Methylacidimicrobium sp. AP8: one gene and its partner. The protein of the gene in region 1 interacts with the protein of each later gene in a pairwise test. Links are inferred from orthologs where the notes say so. Each region holds a gene or a part of one and is shown in the gene's direction. Other genes may lie near its edges.

Evidence for each region.
Region 2: the proteins of epsC (region 1) and cysK interact in binary tests that used the Escherichia coli proteins (3 or more experiments, as listed by UniProt). The link is inferred for Methylacidimicrobium sp. AP8 from one-to-one orthologs.

Annotation. Positions count from the first base shown.
Region 1 is NZ_LR797830.1:2,297,279-2,300,858, reverse strand. What follows is about bases 255-3,127. They hold epsC (serine O-acetyltransferase EpsC), read left to right. Parts: upstream 255-1,183; coding sequence 1,184-2,071; downstream 2,072-3,127. Other genes in these bases: MTHMO_RS10740 (cysteine desulfurase family protein), read left to right, coding at 2,068-3,127; MTHMO_RS10750 (shikimate dehydrogenase), read right to left, coding at 255-1,021. Also shown: more of MTHMO_RS10750, read right to left, coding at 104-254; more of MTHMO_RS10740, read left to right, coding at 3,128-3,228; MTHMO_RS10735 (complex I NDUFA9 subunit family protein), read right to left, coding at 3,184-3,580.
Region 2 is NZ_LR797830.1:2,134,144-2,137,050, forward strand. It holds cysK (cysteine synthase A), read left to right. Parts: upstream 1-924; coding sequence 925-1,890; downstream 1,891-2,907. Other genes in the region: MTHMO_RS09945 (glycosyltransferase family 9 protein), read right to left, coding at 1-866; MTHMO_RS09955 (RNA polymerase sigma factor RpoD/SigA), read left to right, coding at 2,226-2,907.

The DNA of each region.
Region 1 (3,580 bases):
TCCCTTTGAATTGACGACGGAAATTTTGGTGCTCCTGATGCATCGGAAACGGACAGGAGATATCGCAACGGAGCCCGACGACGAGTCAGGCCTCCGCTCTCTCTCACCGGGAGGGCGTTTCGCGGTATCCGGCCGAGGTGACGGCGACGAGGGCCTCGCGCATGACGGAGATGGGAGCGGGCGTAGATGTCCAGAGTTCGAAAGCCAGGGCTGCCTGGTGAAGGAGCATTCCGAGCCCGTTCGCCGCTCGAGCACCCCTTTCCCGCGCGGCTTCGAGCAGGGGCAGCTTGGTCGGCCAGTAACGAAGATCCAAAACAAAATTCTTGGGACCGAAGAGCCGATCCAGAAATCCAGGATCCTGCAAGAAAAGAGGATCCTCGGCGACCGACGAGACGATCAAGTCGGCGTTCGCAGCCGCTTCCGCAAGGGCGGCTTTCTCCCAAGGTACGACGGTGATCCGTGAGCGTTGTTCCAGTTCGGCAGCGAGCGAAGAAGCCTTGGAAGCCGTGCGGTTCGCGAGGAGAAGAAGAGGGCAACCTTCCCAAGACGCTTGGCGCGCGAGCGCGGCCCCCGCGCCGCCAAGCCCCAGGAAGAGAATACGCAAATCGCGGAGGGAGACCGAAAAGGCTTCCTCTACCGCGAGCACCCACCCTCGTCCGTCGGTGTTGTAACCCTCGAGAACCCCGTTCTCGTGCAGCACCGTATTGACCGAGCCGAGCCGGATGGCGCTCGTCGCTCGCCGCTGGCAGAGCCGATACATCTCCTGCTTGAGGGGAGCCGTGCAGTTCCATCCGGAAAAGCCGATCGTTTTCAGCCGATCGACGGCGGCGGCGAGCCCGGCGGTGTCCACCTCGAGACGGCCGTATCCTCCGGGCCAGCCGACGGCGGCGAACGCGGCTTGATGGATGGCCGGGGACAAGGAATGGGAGATCGGAAGGCCCAGAACCGCATACGACTTGGGCCAGGGGAGCACTTCCGGAAGTGTGGGAAGGTGCCAGATTGGACTTGCGGCGTCGGGCATATAGGGGAATGCTCTGATATAGGATATAGGGGAGAAGAGAAGGATCGACAACCCTGGCTTCTCGCGCACGATGTCCGAGGATTCGCTCTATCCAGTCCGCCGGGCATGGACCCTGAGGAGAAGATCGGTGGGAGGGGCGAGCCAAGACTCGTCCGGTCGGTGATGCCACTTCCGGAAATTTCCGAAGCGCTGCTCAGGTCCTACGAAAAGGATGGCGGAATCAATCGGGCCGATCGGTCCAATCTTCCTTCCAAGCCTGCGGTCGCCCGGATGATGGAAGATCTGCTCGCGCTCCTCTTCCCGGGCTTCCATTCTCCTCCTCCCCGCTCCTCCCGCGACCTCTCCAACTTCGTCGAGGAGCGGCTGGCGCGCCTCCATCGCAGCCTGACCGAGCAGCTTCGGAAGAGCTTGGGTCCCAAGGCGGAAGCTGCCGGGGAGGACGAGGAGGTGGCACGTTGGTTTTTGGCCCGACTTCCCGAAACCCGAGAGCAACTGGCCACCGACGTGGAGGCGACATTTTCCGGCGATCCGGCTGCGGCAAGCCCAGAGGAAGTCCTCCTGGCCTATCCCGGAGTGGAAGCGATCGCCACCTACCGGTTGGCCCACCTCCTTTACCTGCGCGGCGTGCCGCTGTTGCCGCGGATGATGACCGAGTGGGCGCATGGCCGGACCGGGATCGATATCCATCCGGGTGCGGAAATCGGTCCGTATTTTTTCATCGATCACGGAACGGGCATCGTGATCGGGCAGACTTGCCGGATCGGCAGGGCCGTAAAGATCTACCATGGCGTGACCCTCGGAGCGCGGTCGACGGCCGGCGGCAGAAAACTGCAAGGAACCAAGAGACATCCGACCATCGAGGATTATGTGACCATCTATCCCGGCGCGACCATCCTCGGAGGAGAGACAGTGATCGGGGCACATAGCGTGATCGGCGGAAACGTCTGGCTCACCGAAGCCGTGCCGCCCTACTCCGTAGTGACGTTGGTCCAACAGGAAACGCAAGTGCGGAAGCGCGGATCGGACCCCGGGACCGCAGCAGGCGCATGAAGCGGATCTATCTCGACTACAATGCGACTGCGCCGTTGGATTTTCGCGCCCGAGCGGCGATGGAGCCCTATCTGGACCTGCGGGGCAATCCCTCGAGCCAGCATGCGGAAGGGAGACGGGCGCGCGCCGCGATCGATCTTGCTCGGGAGCGAATTGCCGCGCTGCTGCGGGTGAAGCCGCGGGAGATCGTTTTCGTATCGAGCGGCAGCCAGAGCAACTCTCTCGGTATCCTCGGCCTGGCGCGTGCGCTCCGGGGCAAGGGCAATCATCTGATCTGCTCGGCGATCGAACATCCCGCGGTGTCCCAATCAATGGCCTACCTAGAGAGGGAAGGCTTCTTGGTGTCGCGGGCGCCTGTCGATCGGTTCGGAATGGTCGATCCCGAGGCGTTGGCGGCGATCCTGCGGCCGGAGACGATTCTTGTCTCCATTCTTTCGGCCAGCAACGAGGTAGGCACCCGTCAACCGATGCGGAAGATCGGGCGGATCTGCGCCGAAAGGGGGGTCGTATTGCATAGCGACGTCGTCCAGAGCGCCGGAAAGGAAGATCTCTGCTTTTCGGAATGGGGTGTCTCGTCCGCCAGCTTGGCTGCCCACAAATTCGGCGGTCCGCTGGGTGCGGCCGTCCTGTACGTCCGCAGCGGCCTTCACCTCGACCGCGTCATCTTCGGCGGAGAGCAGGAGGGAGGCCGTTGGCCGGGCACGGAAAACGTGGCGGCGATCGTCGGAATGGCGGAAGCCCTAGCTTGGGCGGAGGAAGAGCGGAAGGCCGGATCGATCCGCCAATGGGAACTGACGGAAAGGCTCTGGCAGGGGATCGCCGATCTTCCTGGCATCCGGAGATGGGGCCACCCGAGCCAGAGATTGACAAACACCCTAGCCGTCAGCTTCTCGCAGTTGGACGGGGAGAGCCTCCGGATCGCTCTTGACTTAGAAGGAATCGCCGTGTCCGGGGGGTCCGCATGCTCCTCCGGCGCCCTCCGCCCCTCTCCGGTGCTCCTGGCGATGGGAGCGAGCGAGGCGGAAGCCCGCTCGATGGTCAGGTTTTCCATCGGACCGGGAATCGGTTCGGAAGAGATCGAGGAGACGATTAGGCGATTCCGTAAGGTCGTCTCACGGGTAGAAGCTTGCTCCTTCGCTCAGAAGAAAGCGGGATAGACCTTCGCGGAAGGGCAGGAACTCGATGCCGAGATCCTTCGCCGCAAGGGTTGCATCCCCGATGTTCCCCTCTTCGAGCATGAGAAGGGGCTCGCGCCCGATCGGCAGCGGGGACGGAAGGCCCTCGGCGAAGCGGGCCAATGTGCGGGCGAGCGGCCAGGGAATGGGAAGGAGGAGGACGGGCCGCGACCGCAGGCTGAGCAGGCCCATCCCGCCCCAGGAGGCGAGTAGGATGCCCCACCCTTCCGGAGAAAGGCCGCCGGCCAGCCCGAGGAGGGCCGAGGCGGGAAAAAGGGCGAAGATCGCCGCGAAGAGGAGGAGGCGTGCGGCGATCCGAGCGCGGGAGGGGCTG
Region 2 (2,907 bases), 160 kb from region 1 along the record:
GCGGATTCCCGCCAGTCGGTCGGACCGAAGAGAATCAGGGTAGGCACCCCGAGAGCCGCCGCCAAGTGAGCGGGACCGGAATCGGGGCCCACCACCGCCTTCGCATGGCCCAGGATCGCCATCATCTGCCGCATGGGAAGGGAGCCGCGCAAGTCGACCACGTTTTTCGCCTCCAAGGGGAACCAGGGCCCTACCCCCATCACCACGAAGCAAAGATCCGGAACGGATCGCGCCAGTTCTCCATAATAGCGCCAGGGCCAGAGCTTTGTCCTCCACCGCGCGTACGGATGCAATACCACGTAGCGCCCGCTCGGCAATCCGGACATCGGCAGCGATCCGGCATCCAGTCCATAATCCACGGGTCCCTCAGGGACCCCCAAGTAGCGGAGGAAAGCGAGGTACCGCTCCTGGGCTGGCGGCGGAGGAGGCATGACCCGCTCACGATACACCAGAATCGAACCCTCCCGTCCGTTCCACGGGCCGATCCGCCGCTTCGCCCCGCTCAAGAGACAGAGAATGCCGCTGCGCAAAAGCCCTTGAAGATCGATAAGCAAATCGTACCGCTCTCTCCGGACGCTCGCGAGGCAGTGCGCGAGATCGAGGAGGAGCCGGGACGGCGTGCTTCGCCGCCGGGGAAACTCGACAAAGCGGTCGATCGCCGGGTGGTCCGTGAACAGCTCTCGGTACGGAGCGAAAGCCATCCAATGGATTTCGGCCGATGGCCATCGGCGCCGCAGGCCGGAGGCCACCGGAAGCGCTTGGACGACGTCCCCGAGCGAACTGAACTTGAGGATCAGGATCTTCTTCGGAGAGAACTCATCGTCCCCAAGCCGTCCCACCCGAAGCTCGCTCCGCCCGTCATTCATCCTTCCAGCCCGAGGTGCGAGCTTGACATATGTTCTCAAACTCTATAGAGAGCCAGCCATGTCGATCTTCCCCACGGTGATCGCGACAATCGGACGCACCCCTCTCATTCAGCTCAACCGGCTCGCACGAGGAATTGAGGCAAGGGTAGTGCTGAAGGCGGAATTTTTCAACCCGCTTGGCAGCGTCAAGGACCGGATCGGAGCCGCCATGATCGAGGCCGCAGAACGAGAAGGGCTCCTCAACGCAGAGACCGAAATCATCGAACCAACCTCCGGCAATACGGGCATCGCCCTGGCCTTTGTAGCAGCCGCCAAGGGATATCGCCTGACGTTGACGATGCCGGAGAGCATGAGCGTGGAGCGCCGAACGCTGCTGGCCCTGTTGGGAGCCAATTTGGTGCTTACCCCGGCCGCCGAAGGGATGGCCGGCGCCATTCGTCAGGCCATGGTCCTGAAAGAAAAGCGAGCCAACTCCTGGATTCCGCAGCAGTTCGAAAACCCCGCCAACCCGGACATCCACCGGCGCACCACAGCCGAAGAGATTTGGGCGGATACGGAGGGGGCCATCGATATTTTCGTGTCCGGGGTGGGCACCGGAGGCACGATCTCCGGCGTCGGCGAAGTGATCAAGGCGCGCAAGCCGAGTTTCCGCACCGTCGCCGTCGAGCCTCTCGGGTCGCCCGTCATCTCCCAGGCATTGCGAGGGGAGCCGCTGAAGCCGGGCCCTCATAAGATCCAAGGAATCGGGGCCGGCTTCGTCCCCAAGAATCTCAACCTCTCCGTCGTCGACGAGACCTTCTGCGTCGCCGACGCCGATGCGTTTGCGATGGCGCGTCGATTGGCTGCCGAAGAGGGGATCCTGGCCGGGATTTCCACGGGTGCGACCGTTCACGCTGCGCTTGAGATCGCCAAGAGGCCGGAGAATCGAGGCAAGCTCATTGTCGCGGTTGCCGCCAGCACCGGGGAGCGCTACCTGAGCACGGCTCTTGCCGAAGAAGCTCGCCGTCGCGTGGGTTCCTTGTAAGCTCCGGCGGATCCCCAGCGCTTTTCCGCTTGGGCCTGCGTCCGTCCCACTCCATACATAGGATGTCGACGTTCTTTTTGATTGCGAAGTCCGATTTCTAGCTCAATCCTACACTGCGTGGCTCATGAAGTTCGTGCCCGGGGCCCGGGCCGATGAGCCTGAATGCAAGGCGGGACGTAGTGGTTGTCCCGGTGTTGTATGGCGAGATGCTGCGATAAGGGCCGAAAAGTCGAAGGCCCGATAGCAGCCGGGCCTATTTCGCTAGCCACTGGAAATCGCTTCTGAGACAGGCTGGCTAAACACTCGGGCAGTCCCTTGCGTATTCCCGATTTGGCATGATCGACAACGACTCAGCGCTCAAACTCTATCTGCGGGAAATCAGCCAAATCCCCCTCTTGAGCCGAGAGGAGGAGGTGGAGCTGGCTCATCGGATCCAAAAGGGAGATGCGGCCGCCCGCCAGAAGATGATCCAGGCCAACCTGAGGCTGGTCGTGAAGATCGCCCATGATTACGCGACCAGCGGTCTCCCTCTCCTCGACCTGATTTCCGAGGGCAATATCGGGTTGATGAAAGCGGTCGACCGCTTCGATCCGTCCAAAGGCGGAAAGCTAAGCACCTATGCCGCCTGGTGGATCAAGCAATCGATCAAGCGGGCGCTGGCCAACCAGAGCAAGACGATCCGCCTGCCCGTGCATTTGGTCGACAAGATCGCTCGGATGCGGAGGACGGCGAGCCGGCTGGCGGAGGAGTTCGGCCGCGAACCGACCGACGACGAATTGGCCCAGGAGCTCGGCATCTCCTCCGCCCGCGTGGGAGAGCTGCGCACGATTGCGATTCAGCCCGCTTCCCTCAACGCGACCGTGGGAGAGGAGGAGGACGGTACCTCGCTCGGAGAGCTTGTCAAGGACGAAAGCGCGATCGATCCCGCTTCCATCATTCAAAACGAAAACTTACGAAAGACCGTGATGGAGCTCCTGCCCACCCTCGATCCCCGGGAGCGCAAGATCCTCGCGCTTC